Regions from separate parts of the Microbulbifer sp. ABF4_107 genome, predicted to be linked through region 2. Evidence: predicted binding sites of a transcription regulator. Region 2 holds the regulator's gene; each other region holds the start of a gene.

Region 1 (4,173 bases), 2.0 Mb from region 2:
ATATTCCCGGCCAGGTGCAAATTCAGCTTGCGGGAAAGTGCCTGAAACTCTTCCTGTTCCCGTTCGGCGGATGTCAGTAGCGCGTCAACTTCACGTCTGTATTGCATCAGTGTTTTATGAGACAGCCAAAGCACCATCGCCATCAGCGCAACTCCCGCGCCGCACAGGCCAACCGCCAGGCGCCAGAGTAATTGCAGTGCAGGCCCCGGGTGCCGGCTGACTGCAACCTGTCCTGCAATTTCCCAGCCACTTGTCACGTCAAGGGTGGCAATTGGCGGCTGTATCCGCACAAGTGCCGCAAACCAGTCCGGCACACCGGCAAAGTAATCCGGGATTGAAACAGAAGCCGGAGCCATCGAAGCACGAGTTTGTTGCGTGCTTGTGACCGTCGAAGAGGGATCTGCCGAATCGGCGTGGAATTCCCGTGCCGGTGAAAAGGTCACCTTTGAATAAGCACCACTATGGGTCACACCCTGCAGCAGGGTTTGAATGTAAAGCTCGGGAGACGCGCGCTCGCGCAAAGCGCTACCTAACTGCGCGGCCAGCAACGCCGCGCTATCGCGGGCCTGATGTGCCAGTAATTGTTGCGACTGCTCGCGGGCGATGAACAGGCCAATGGCGATCGCCGCGCAGAGCCCCAGTAACCACAGCAGCGCCTGCCGTACCAGCAGGATACTGGTATGCCATGGGTTAAAACCGTAGCGACGGTCCGCTCGGGCTCGGGGATAGCTCACTCGAATCTCCTTGTCTCGGGCAATACCGGACTAATCGAATACGCCTTCATGTTTCATGCGCGCCAGCAGCTCGGTCCACAGTGCCGAACCCGGCTGATTGCGCACTTTCGTGGCGGTCGCCAAAGAGGCGTTCAGCCACAGTCCCTGTGCGTTAAAACTGTACACCGGTTCCAGGTCGGTACGCTCCCGCGCGGGGAGAACATCACCGGTCATATTATCCAGCACCAGTGGGTGCTCTCCCGGGTTGGCGGAGTACAGCAGTACCATATGAGGCTGCCCGGCCTGCGCCGCCACCACATAAGTAAGACGGATTTTTTCCGGTGAAATACCGGCACTCGTCAGGCTGAACAGCTTGGCGATGGCGTAGTCCTCGCAATCGCCGCCGTTGGACGCCAGAAACTGAACCGGCGTTGCCCAGAAGTCCTCCTGCCCCCAGTGGGCCAGATCTTCCGCATACGGCACCCGGTTCAGGAAATGGTTAATACGCAACAGGCGGTGCCACTCCAGCGCCCGGGATTGCTCTGTGATCAGCTGCTGCCAGCGCACCAGGCGCCCGTGGGCAAGGGCACCGTATTCCGCATGTACCTCTTCTAAAAGAGGCCGGGACAATTTGGGCGCCTGGCCGGGGGTAAAGGCGCTCGCGGTGATCATACAGCCGGCCGCAAACAACCCAAGTAACGCGCAATTGACCAGCGCGCGATAGCACCTGCCACCACCTGTGTGCGCCTTATGTTGATGGGTTGCCCGACGGCTCCAGAAACAAAAGCTGCTACTACCAAACATCAGCAGACCTGTATCGTTGCGATCAAAATTCGATCAACCTCAATACAGTCTGGCACCGCTGGCGCGAACCCTTCGGTTCTGGCTCAAATTCACGTTGCCACAGGCGCCGCGACAAATTGATACAAATTCGTGCTCACGCAACGGAGGCGCGGGCTGCAGCAGGCAGAGCTATTCCCGCAGTGTTTCAGATAGCCCTTTGAGGCTATTTTCTAACCGCAATACCGCGCCTTAAGATGAATAAATAGGCGAAAGTGCCAGTTGGTATGCAAATTGCCAAAGAAAGGAAGAGAGATAGAGAAAGCTTCACGCGTCTTCGAGATAGCAGTGGATTATCGGTCTCCGGCACCCACTGGCTAGGCGCTCGCACTTAATCTTGAACTGTCATAATTAAGTGCTAAAGTGTGACGCCTTTCACATTGGCAGGTGGGATATCGGTGGCACCCCGAAGCTTTCAGGGAGTGAAGCAGCATTCCGCATTTGCGAGAAAAAGTATTTAGACGTTAAGGAAATAAACCATGCAGCAAGTGAAAAAAGCCGTTATCCCCGTGGCCGGCCTGGGGACGCGTATGCTCCCGGCAACCAAAGCGATCCCCAAGGAAATGCTGCCCATCGTCGACAAACCGCTGATCCAGTATGTGGTCAACGAAGCCGTCGCCGCAGGAATCAAAGAAATCGTACTGGTTACCCACGCCAGTAAAAACGCCATCGAAAACCACTTCGATACCTCCTTTGAGCTGGAAGCCCAACTGGAAAATCGCCTCAAGCGCCAGTTGCTGGATGAAGTCCGCTCCATCGTTCCGAAAGATGTCACCGTAATTTCTGTGCGCCAGGCCGAAGCCAAAGGCCTGGGCCACGCCATCAGCTGTGCGCGCCCGGTGGTCGGCGACAACCCCTTCGCGGTACTGCTGCCCGACGTACTGATTGATCAGTACGCTTCCGACCTTACCGCCAGCAATCTTGCCGATATGGTGAAAAACTTTGAAGCGAACAGTGCCAGCCAGATCATGGTCGAGCGCGTCGAGTGGGAAGAAGTGAGTAAATACGGCGTGGTGGACTGCCTGGGTGCAGATCTGCAAACCGGCGGCACCGCCAAAATTGACGGCATGGTAGAAAAACCGGAAGTCGACGCCGCGCCATCCAATATGGCCGTAGTGGGGCGTTATGTGCTGCCCGCCCAAATCTGGAACCTGCTGGAAAACACCGCTCCCGGTGCCGGCGGCGAAATTCAGCTTACCGATGCCATCGACGAACTGCTCAAACAGCAATCCGTTGAAGCCTACCGCATCGTTGGCCACAGCCACGACTGCGGCAACAAGCTCGGCTACATGAAAGCCCAGTTCGAATACGGCCTGCACCACGCCGAAATCGGCAGCAGCCTGAAAGAGTTCCTTGGCTCCCAGAAAGCCAAAACCACCGAACCCGCCTAGAGACGTCGCTAGTATTTCACTTCCCCAGCTCTTCATCCCGGCGCCAGCCGGGATCCAGCGATCGCAAAAAGCAGACCCGCCTGTGTGCAGTCCATTGACGATTTCGAGCGCGAGCGCTTTTGTTAATTGAAAAACAGCGCTCAATTTAGCCCCTCGGGGCTATTTATGGGGTGTTTGAGTTGGTGGTAGAAATGACATGTCTGCAATACGCGGCCAGTTCTCTGATTTCGGTCGAACAATAAGTGATATTGTGACTTTTGTTCGTCGTGTGGAGTTTTCTGTGGGTAGAGACACGTATTACTTGTGATGCACTTGCGGATGGCGTGTGATGTGTGTCACATGGTAGGATTCGCGAGCTTTTGCTCTCCTGGCCCTGTTGGGGAGGTCTTGGGGAGCGGTTGGGGTCGTAATTTCTAGAATTAAATCGAAATGAAAAAAGAGTCTCAGGCGCTGCGAATTGACAAAGCATCGGCTTGAGACAAAGTTGGGGGTTGGGGTGAATAGCACAAAAAAAGTACTGCTAGTGGTTACCGTCGCATTGGTTGTATCCGTGGCGACAAATATTTACGGCGCGATCCAGCACCGAAAAATCTCCAGTGAAGCCTCAGACGCGCAGGCGCAACTGGTTACCCTCCAAAAGAAAATTGCTGAGCTTGAAATGCACAGCAGTTCTACTTCCGGGCCGAATGCCAGGCCCAGTCGCGAAGAGTATATGGAGCGTCGCAACGCTCAATTGCGCAAGCAAAACTCTCTCGCACGCATGTCTACCCAGAAGCGTGAATCTCTTTCACGTAGCGAACAGCTCAGCCGCGAAGCAGTACAGCGCCGGCAGCAGGGTTCCGCGCAAACCATTCAATAATTCGGTCTTTCACGCCGGAAACATATAACGCACCGAGTTGGCTGGTATTGACTCGTAGACGGGAAATCACGAGGAGCCCTGTCATGGATCAGCAGTACCCAAAATCTGAAAAAATGAACAAAAAGAACACCATGGACACTTTAAAGCAGCTGCTTCTTCCTTTCGCCATTACCGCTTCACTCTTTAGTACCGCGGCTCAGGCAACCGAAATCACCGATCTCGAATTCGCCGACGCCAGCCTCGAGTCTTGTATTGACCAGGTGGCGGCCAGTGAAGGTTGGACGCAAATTAGTGAATTCCAGTGGTTAGATTGCTCCGAACCGGATATCCAGGACCTGAGCGGCATCGAGCAGCTCACCGCGTTAACCAG
Region 2 (4,173 bases):
ATAGCACCGCCATACCCGGTGAGTCTTTGCCGACCACCCGGGTTTTAATCTGGTCGCGCAGTTGGTGCAGGCTAAGGCTGCTGGTATCGATCACCAGGTCGGCCATGGAGGCCAGTGGCGCCAGGATTTCTTTCTCCCGGTTGAGGGCTTCCAACAGGTGGGTTCGGCTGTCGCTCAGGGGGTGCTTGCGTCGGGTCTCGCTGAAGCGTTGAACCAGCACCGGAGAGCGTGCATCCAGATAGACAACGTCGCATTCAACACCGCTCTCGCGCAGGTCATGAATGACCTGGGGTGCCTGGCGCACATCCTGCCACAGGTTGCGGGCGTCGATGCCCAGGGCAAGTTGGGTGTTTTCATGGTGGCCCGGAGCAGTCTGTGGTGATTGCTCGCTTACCCGGCGTACCAATTCTGGCAGCAGGCTCGCGGGCAGGTTATCGATGCAGTTGAAGCCTACGTCTTCCAGTAGCTGCAGGGCAGAACTTTTTCCTGAGCCGGAACGGCCGCTGATGATGACCAATCGCATTGCACTCGCGCTCCTTGCCAATTGAGCAGGCCCTAATTATTCGTCGGGCCAGTATAAAGCAGTCACCCCGATCCGCGGGGTCGAAAGCTGCGCCATTGAGCGCTAGCTCAATAAAAATCAGGCCGCCGCTGCGCTGTTAATGGCCAGTGCGTAGAGGTCATCGCTGGTAGTGGCCTGGCGCAGCTTTTCACGTACACGGCTGTCACTGAACAGGGCGGCAATTTCCGCCAGGGTATCCAGGTGCTCCTGGTCGGAATCCTCCGGTACCAGCAGGGCGAAAAGCAGATCCACCGGCTGACGGTCGATGGCGTCAAAATCTACAGCTGGAGAGGTGGTGCAAAGGACACCGATGGGCTTCTCACAGCCAGGCAGACGGCAGTGTGGAATGGCGACACCTTCACCAATGCCGGTAGAACCCAGGCGCTCCCGGGCTACCAGCTGGTTGAACACTGTGTCGGTGTCCAGGTCGGGGTATAGTTCGGAGATCGCCTGGGCGATATTGAGCAACAGCTTTTTCTTGCTACTCCCCGCCAGGTGGCAAAGGCTCAGGCGGGGAGAGAGTAATGCTTCCAATGTCATAACGTGCAGATGATCTAGCGGTGCGAATCAACCGTTGACTCGTAATGATGGAGCCTAGCGGTGACCGCGTAACTTCTCTTTGTGTTTCAACAGCTGTCGGTCGAGTTTGTCGGTCAGCGAATCAATCGCCGCGTACATATCCTCTGACTCCGAATCGGCAAAAATATCCTTGTTGCCGCTCACGTGAATCCGCGCTTCGGCTTTCTGGACTAGTTTGTCGACGGACAGGGTGACCTGGGTTGTGGTGATCAGGTCATTGTGGCGGGAGAGCTTGTCCAGTTTGGTCAGGCAGTAATCGCGAATGGCCGGAGTAACGTCTACATGGTGGCCACTGATATTGATCTGCATGGATTTCTCCTCATCGAGTACAACACAATCTGGCTGCACCCCCGCACAGGGCGGCAACCCTACTAGGAAGTGCGTCAGAATGGAAGGATACACTCGCTGTCAGGCTATTGGTTGCCCAGAAAATAGCCGCCGAGGCCAAGTGTAGGTGGAATTGGGGGGAAGGCACGACGGGTTTGGGTAAAAGTGTGACCCTGCGGCCTACACCAGTCGCTTTCTTTCGCTTGAGGAGGGGATGCCCATGGACTCCCGGTATTTCGCTACAGTGCGTCGCGCCACCTTGATCCCCTGGGCGTCGAGCTCCTGGGTGATCTTGTTGTCAGACAGCGGTTTGCGCGGCTGCTCGCCATCGATCAGCTTGCGGATCAGCGCCCGGATGGCAGTGGAGGAAGCATCTTCTCCGGAGTCGGTGCTGACATGGCTGGAGAAAAAGTACTTGAGTTCGAATACGCCGCGAGGCGTGAGCATGTACTTCTGGGTGGTGACCCGGGAAATAGTGGACTCGTGCATGCCGATGGTTTCGGCAATATTCGCCAGCACCATGGGTTTCATGGCTTCCGGCCCCTGCTCGAAAAATCCCTGCTGCTTTTCCACAATGCTGCTGGCGACCTTGAGGAGCGTTTCGTGGCGGCTTTGCAGGCTTTTCAGGAACCAGCGCGCTTCCTGCAGGTTGTCGCGCAGATAGTTGTTTTCACTGGAGTTGTCTGCACGCTTGATCATTGCCGCGTAGGCGTTATTGATGCGCAGCTTGGGCGTGGTTTCCGGGTTTAGTTCCACGACCCAGCGGTCTTGCTTGCGGCTGACGATGACGTCGGGCACCACATACTGGGGCTCCTCGCCACCGAAGGCCTCACCGGGGTAGGGCGTGAGCGTCTGGATCAGCCGCATGACATCGCCCAGTTGCGCTTCGCTGAGGCGGGTGCGGCGGCTCAATTGGCGAAAGTCCCGTTTTCCCAGCAGGTCCAGGTGCTGGCTCACCACGGCTACGGCCTGAGAAAGCCAGGGGGTTTGGTCCGGCAGCTGGCGCAGTTGCAGCAGCAGGCTTTCGCGCAGATCGCGCGCGCCACAGCCCGCCGGCTCCAGCTGCTGGATGGTCTTCAATACGGCCATGACCTCATCGACGTCCAGCTCCATGGACTCCGCCAGCTCTTCAATGGGGGTACCCAGGAAGCCGTTGGGAGCGATGGCGTCGATCAGCGTTTCGCCGATCAGCTTGTCTTCGATAGAGAGTGGGGTGAGGTTGAGTTGCCACTGCAGGTGATCCTGCAGGCTTTCCGAGGCCGCGCTGCGCTGCTCGAGCGCGAAATCTTCGCCCTCGCCGCCACTGTGGCTGCCGCTTGAATAGATGTCGTCCCAGCGCGTATCTACCGGCAGGTCATCTGGAATATCGTTGGTCCAGTCGCCGTCTGCGGAGGACTCGGCCTGGGTTTCCGCGGCTCGCTCAGAGGCTTCTTCCTTGCGCTCTGCGGGAGTGTTCTGGTCCTGGAGTGATTCTCCGGCGTGCTCGTCGAAGTCCGACTCCAGCAGCGGGTTGCTGTCCAGGGCGGATTGAATTTCCTGTTGCAGGTCCAGCGTCGACAGCTGCAGCAGGCGGATGGCCTGTTGCAGCTGTGGCGTCATTGTCAGCTGAGTGCCGAGTTTTAACTGGAGTGACTGCTTCATAGGGGTGTGCCGGCAGAAAAATCTGGCGTGAATCCGCTGCGGAGAATTTTATGTTTCCGGCGGCGGGGTAAAGCTCATTTCATGCAGACTACCCCGGGGCGGGGCGGAAGACAAGAGGGCGGTTAAGCAATAAGTGTGCCGAAAAAATGATGGCATTTGGTCACAGCTTAAATCCTGTGACCAATGTCTTCGAGTTGGCGTGAAATAGGGAGGTCTTTCCCTCTGTGAACTAGATGGTGAACTCGTGTCCTAAGTAGACGTCTTTCACCTGTTTGTTTTCGGCCACGTCGCGGGGGTCGCCAGAGGCGATAATGTGGCCTTCGCTGACGATAAACGCGGTCTCACAGATGTCCAGGGTCTCGCGAACGTTGTGGTCGGTGATCAGAACGCCGATTCCGCGGTCTTTCAAGTGGCGGATGATCTGCTTGATATCGTTGACGGAAATGGGATCGACACCGGCGAATGGCTCGTCCAGCAATACGAATGCGGGGTTGGTTGCCAGGGCGCGGGCAATCTCCACTCGCCGCCGCTCACCACCTGATAGGGCCATACCCAGGCTTTCGCGGATATGGGTGATGTGGAACTCTTCCAGGAGGGCTTCCAGCTGCTCCTTGCGCTGGGCATTGTTCAGGTCTTTGCGAGTCTGCAGGATCGCGAGGATATTGTCCTGCACCGAGAGGCGGCGGAAAACGGAGGCTTCCTGAGGCAGGTAACCAATGCCTTTGCGCGCGCGGCCATGCATGGACAGGCCGGTGATATCTTCATCGTCGATCAATACCTGGCCAGCATCCGCCTGCACCAGACCGGCGATCATATAGAAGCAGGTGGTTTTACCCGCGCCGTTGGGTCCCAGCAGGCCGACGACCTGGCCGCTGGATACGCTCACGGAGACATCCTGAACGACTTTGCGCTTTTTGTACTGCTTGGCGAGATGGAGCGCCTTGAGCGTTGGCATTATTCAATTCCGGCTGGGGCGGCACCTGGCCGCACTCAATAAATCTGCGTGTTGCGTTGGCGGTAATGGCTCAATGCCGTTACTCGCTAAAGTCTCATTACTGTCCGTC
Region 3 (4,173 bases), 2.0 Mb from region 2:
GATCTACCGGGCCACCGGCAGCGATCTGCGTTATCGCGGTTCTCTCGCCGCGATTGCGGATGGGGTGGGCAGCGCGGAGGCCGGGGGTGCGGCGGCGCGGGCGGCGGTGAGCGGGTTTATTTCCGACTATTACAGTACGCCGGATTCCTGGTCGGTAAAGCAGGCGGCGGCGCGGGTTTTGCACGCACTGAATGGCTGGCTGTACCGGCAGAGCGGCGGCGCGGATGAGGTGCAGCGGGGTTGGTTGACGACCTTCTCGGCGGTGATGCTGAAAGGCTCTACCGCGCATCTGATTCATATCGGGGATTCGCGGATTTATCGACTGAGAGACGGCAAGCTCGAATGCCTGACACAGGACCACAGCCGCACCCTGGGACCAGGGCGGACGTTTTTGAGCCGCGCACTGGGGATGGATGCGCATATCGAGGTGGATTACCGCCAGGAGCCGCTGGAAGCGGGCGATCTGTTTTGTGTGACCACCGATGGTATTCACGATTTTCTGCCGACCAGGCAATTCAAGGATCTGCTGGTAGAGCACCAGCTGGAGGCGGCACAGCCGCTGATGTCGGCGGCGCTGGATAATGGCAGCAAGGACAACTTGAGCCTGGCGCTGTGCCGGGTGAATGTGCTGGATACGCTGGAGGCGGACGATGTGATGCTGGCGACAAGCCAGTTACCCTTCCCACCTCCGCTGCAACCGGGCAACAAGATCGACGGTTACGAGGTGCTGCAGGAGCTGCACGCGAGCAGTCGCAGTTATCTGTATCTGGTGCGAGATATGGAATCCGATGCGCTGCGCGCTTTGAAGGCGCCGTCGGAAAATTTCAGTGACGACCCGGCTTATATCGAGCGGTTTATCGCCGAGGAATGGACCGGGCGTCGGCTGGAGCATCCGGCCATTGTGAAGGTGTATCCGCCGCGCAAGGAGCGTCAGTTTCTTTACCACGTTATGGAGTATGTGGACGGGCAGAATCTGCGGCAGTGGATGCAGTTGAATCCGGAACCGCCGCTGGATCAGGTGCGCAATCTGGTGCAGCAGCTGGTGAGCGCCCTGCGCCGCCTGCAACGGCTGGAAATCGTGCACGGGGATCTGAAGCCAGAAAACATCATGGTGGATTCCACCGGTCGCCTGAAGCTGATCGATCTGGGCGGCGCCAATGCAGCGGGGTTGCAGGAGCTATTGCGTTACCAGGACAGTGCACCGCCCGGCAGCAAAAATTACTGTGCTCCGGAATATTTCTTCAGTGATGCGGCCAGCCACCGCTCGGATATCTTCTCCCTCGGGGTCATCGCCTACGAGATGCTCACCGGGCACTACCCCTATAAAGAACGCTTCGGCAGCAACCACTATCAATTAAAGAACTACGCCAGCCTGCGCTATCTCAGTGCGCGTCGGCAGCGGGAAGATATTCCGGACTGGATCGATGGCGCCCTGCGTAAGGCCTGTGCGCCAGACCCGAAGAACCGCTACCCGGCACTGTCGGAGTTTGTGCACGACCTCAGCACGCCCAACAAAAAATTCGATAGTGCGGATAGACCGCCGCTGATGGAGCGCAATCCGCTGCTATTCTGGCAGACGGTCGCGGTGCTGGCGATTCTGTCTCACCTGCTGTACTTCCTGTAACCTGCCCCTCTTTGACGCAAGCCTGACGGAACCGCACCAAATTAACGCGCACCGCTATGGGAAATCGCCAATAAACCGCACAAATCCTGTGGTTTCCCCCACCTTCCGCCGCTCGTAAAAGTTGGCACAGAGATTGAATATCTTTAGTCACAATCCGAAATTCTTTTAGCAAGGCAACGGCGCCTGACACTCTTCGACAGAAGAGGGGACGCCCGTGCAGCCGCAAGCTACCCAGGCCCTCCCCCAACGCTGTACTTCTGTCGAAACCAATCAGGTTCAAACGGCAGAGATTATGGTTAAGCAAAAAATCGTCGTCATCGGCAACGGCATGGTGGGTCACCACTTCCTGGAACAACTGGCAAATCGTCCCGAACGGGAACTGTTCGACGTGCTGGTATTCTGCGCCGAACCCCGCCCCGCCTACGACCGGGTACACCTCTCCGAGTACTTCGGCGGCCGCACCGCCGACGACCTGGCCATGGGCAAGGTCGAGCAGTACCGCGAGTGGGGTTACGACCTGCGTCTGAACGATGCCGCCGTGGGCATCGACCGCGAAAACAAAATCGTGACCTCCGCCAGTGGCGCAAGTGAAGCGTACGATCACCTGATCCTGGCCACCGGTTCCTATCCTTTCGTACCGCCAATCCCCGGCCACCAGCACGACAAGTGCTTCGTGTACCGCACCCTCGAAGACCTCGACAAAATCCAGGCCGCCGCCAAAGACGGCAAGGTCGGCGTAGTTGTGGGCGGTGGCCTGCTGGGTCTGGAAGCGGCCAACGCACTCAAGCAGCTGGGCCTGGAAGCCCACGTGGTGGAATTCGCCCCGGGCCTGATGTCCGTACAGCTGGACGAAGGCGGCTCCAAACTGCTGCGGGAAAAAATTGAAGAGCTGGGCGTGACCGTACACACCAGCACCGCCACCGAACTGATCGAAGAAGTGGACGGCGGTCGCCTGCGCATGAACTTCAAGGGCGACAAGTCCCTGGATACCGACCTGATTGTGTTTTCCGCCGGTATCCGCCCGGAAGACAGCCTGGCCAAATCCGCTGGTATCGAACTGGGTGAGCGCGGCGGTATCGTGGTGGACAATACCTGCCGCACCTCCGACAAAAATATTTTCGCCATCGGCGAGTGTGCCCTGTTCAACAACTTTATCTACGGCTTGGTAGCCCCCGGCTACACCATGGCGCGCACCGCGGTTTCCCTACTGTGTGGCGAGGCAGCCGAGTTCAACGGTGCGGACATGAGCACCAAGCTGAAACTGCTGGGCGTGGAAGTTGGCTCCATCGGCGATGCTCACGGCCGTGCGGAAGGTTCCGCTGCGATCACCTTCGTTGATGAGCAGACCGGCGTGTACAAGCGCATGATCACCGACCGCGAAGGCAAGAAACTGCGCGGCGCGGTACTGGTAGGCGACACCGGTGATTACGACACCCTGCTGCAATACCACCTGAACGATATGGATCTGCCGGAGCACCCGGAGCAACTGATCCTGCCGGCACTGGACGGCGCCGCCCCGACTCTCGGTGCCGACGCGCTGCCAGACACCGCCACCATCTGCTCCTGTCACAATGTGAGCAAGGGCGATATCGTCGGCGCGGTACAGGGTGGTTGCTGCTCTGTGGGCGAAGTCAAAGACTGCACCAAAGCGGCCACCGGTTGTGGCGGCTGTTCTGCGCTGCTGAAAAATGTGGTGGATGCAGAGCTCGCGGCTCTGGGGATGGAAGTCAACAACGACCTCTGCCCGCATTTCCCCTACACCCGCCAGGAAATTTTCCACATGGTGCAGGTAGAGGAAATCAAGACCTTCGACGAGCTGCTGCACAAGCACGGTTCCGGTAAAGGCTGTGAAATCTGTAAGCCTACCGCGGCTTCCATTTTCGCCTCTCTGTGGAACGAACATATTCACGAGAAGCCCCACGTTGGTCTGCAGGACACCAACGATACCTTTATGGCGAACATGCAGAAGAACGGTACCTACTCCGTGGTTCCGCGTATTGCCGGCGGTGAGATTACGCCCGACAAACTGATCGTGCTGGGCCAGGTGGCGAAGAAGTACGACCTGTATACCAAAATCACCGGCGGCCAGCGTATCGACCTGTTCGGCGCGCGCCTGGAAGAGCTACCGGAAATCTGGCGCGAGCTGACCGATGCGGGCTTTGAGACTGGCCACGCGTACGGCAAGTCCCTGCGTACGGTGAAATCCTGTGTGGGTAGTACCTGGTGTCGCTTTGGTGTCCAGGACAGTGTGGGCATGGCACTGACGGTCGAGAACCGCTACAAGGGCCTGCGTTCGCCGCACAAGATCAAGATGGCGGTTTCCGGTTGTACCCGTGAGTGTGCGGAAGCCCAGAGTAAAGATATTGGTGTAATTGCTACCGAGAACGGCTGGAACCTGTATGTGTGTGGTAACGGCGGTATGCGCCCGCGTCACGCGGACCTGTTCGCGACGGATCTGGATGATGTGACGCTGATTAAATATATCGACCGGGTGCTGATGTTCTATGTGCGCACGGCGGACAAACTGCAGCGTACTTCGGTATGGCTGG

What was found. The regulator sigma-54, encoded in region 2, starts transcription at its own class of promoters, with help from an activator protein. The targets are predictions, from matches to a motif close to TGGCACANNNNTTGCNNT.
Region 1: a site for sigma-54 is predicted at 1,777-1,794, ahead of galU (UTP--glucose-1-phosphate uridylyltransferase GalU). Genes of this name have one in related genera too.
Region 3: a site for sigma-54 is predicted at 1,747-1,764, ahead of nirB (nitrite reductase large subunit NirB). Genes of this name have one in related genera too.

Annotation. Positions count from the first base shown of each region.
Region 1 is NZ_CM149983.1:2,618,458-2,622,630, reverse strand. Features, by position in the region: gene ACYX4K_RS10825 (LapD/MoxY N-terminal periplasmic domain-containing protein) at 1-734, opposite strand, end outside; gene ACYX4K_RS10820 (transglutaminase-like cysteine peptidase) at 765-1,385, opposite strand; gene galU (UTP--glucose-1-phosphate uridylyltransferase GalU) at 2,033-2,944, shown strand; gene ACYX4K_RS10810 (hypothetical protein) at 3,441-3,803, shown strand; gene ACYX4K_RS10805 (hypothetical protein) at 3,887-4,173, shown strand, end outside.
Region 2 is NZ_CM149983.1:578,537-582,709, forward strand. Features, by position in the region: gene rapZ (RNase adapter RapZ) at 1-523, opposite strand, end outside; gene ptsN (PTS IIA-like nitrogen regulatory protein PtsN) at 641-1,102, opposite strand; gene hpf (ribosome hibernation-promoting factor, HPF/YfiA family) at 1,157-1,450, opposite strand; gene ACYX4K_RS02290 (RNA polymerase factor sigma-54) at 1,649-3,109, opposite strand; gene lptB (LPS export ABC transporter ATP-binding protein) at 3,339-4,064, opposite strand; gene lptA (lipopolysaccharide transport periplasmic protein LptA) at 4,162-4,173, opposite strand, start outside.
Region 3 is NZ_CM149983.1:2,785,934-2,790,106, forward strand. Features, by position in the region: gene ACYX4K_RS11415 (bifunctional protein-serine/threonine kinase/phosphatase) at 1-1,624, shown strand, start outside; gene nirB (nitrite reductase large subunit NirB) at 1,917-4,173, shown strand, end outside.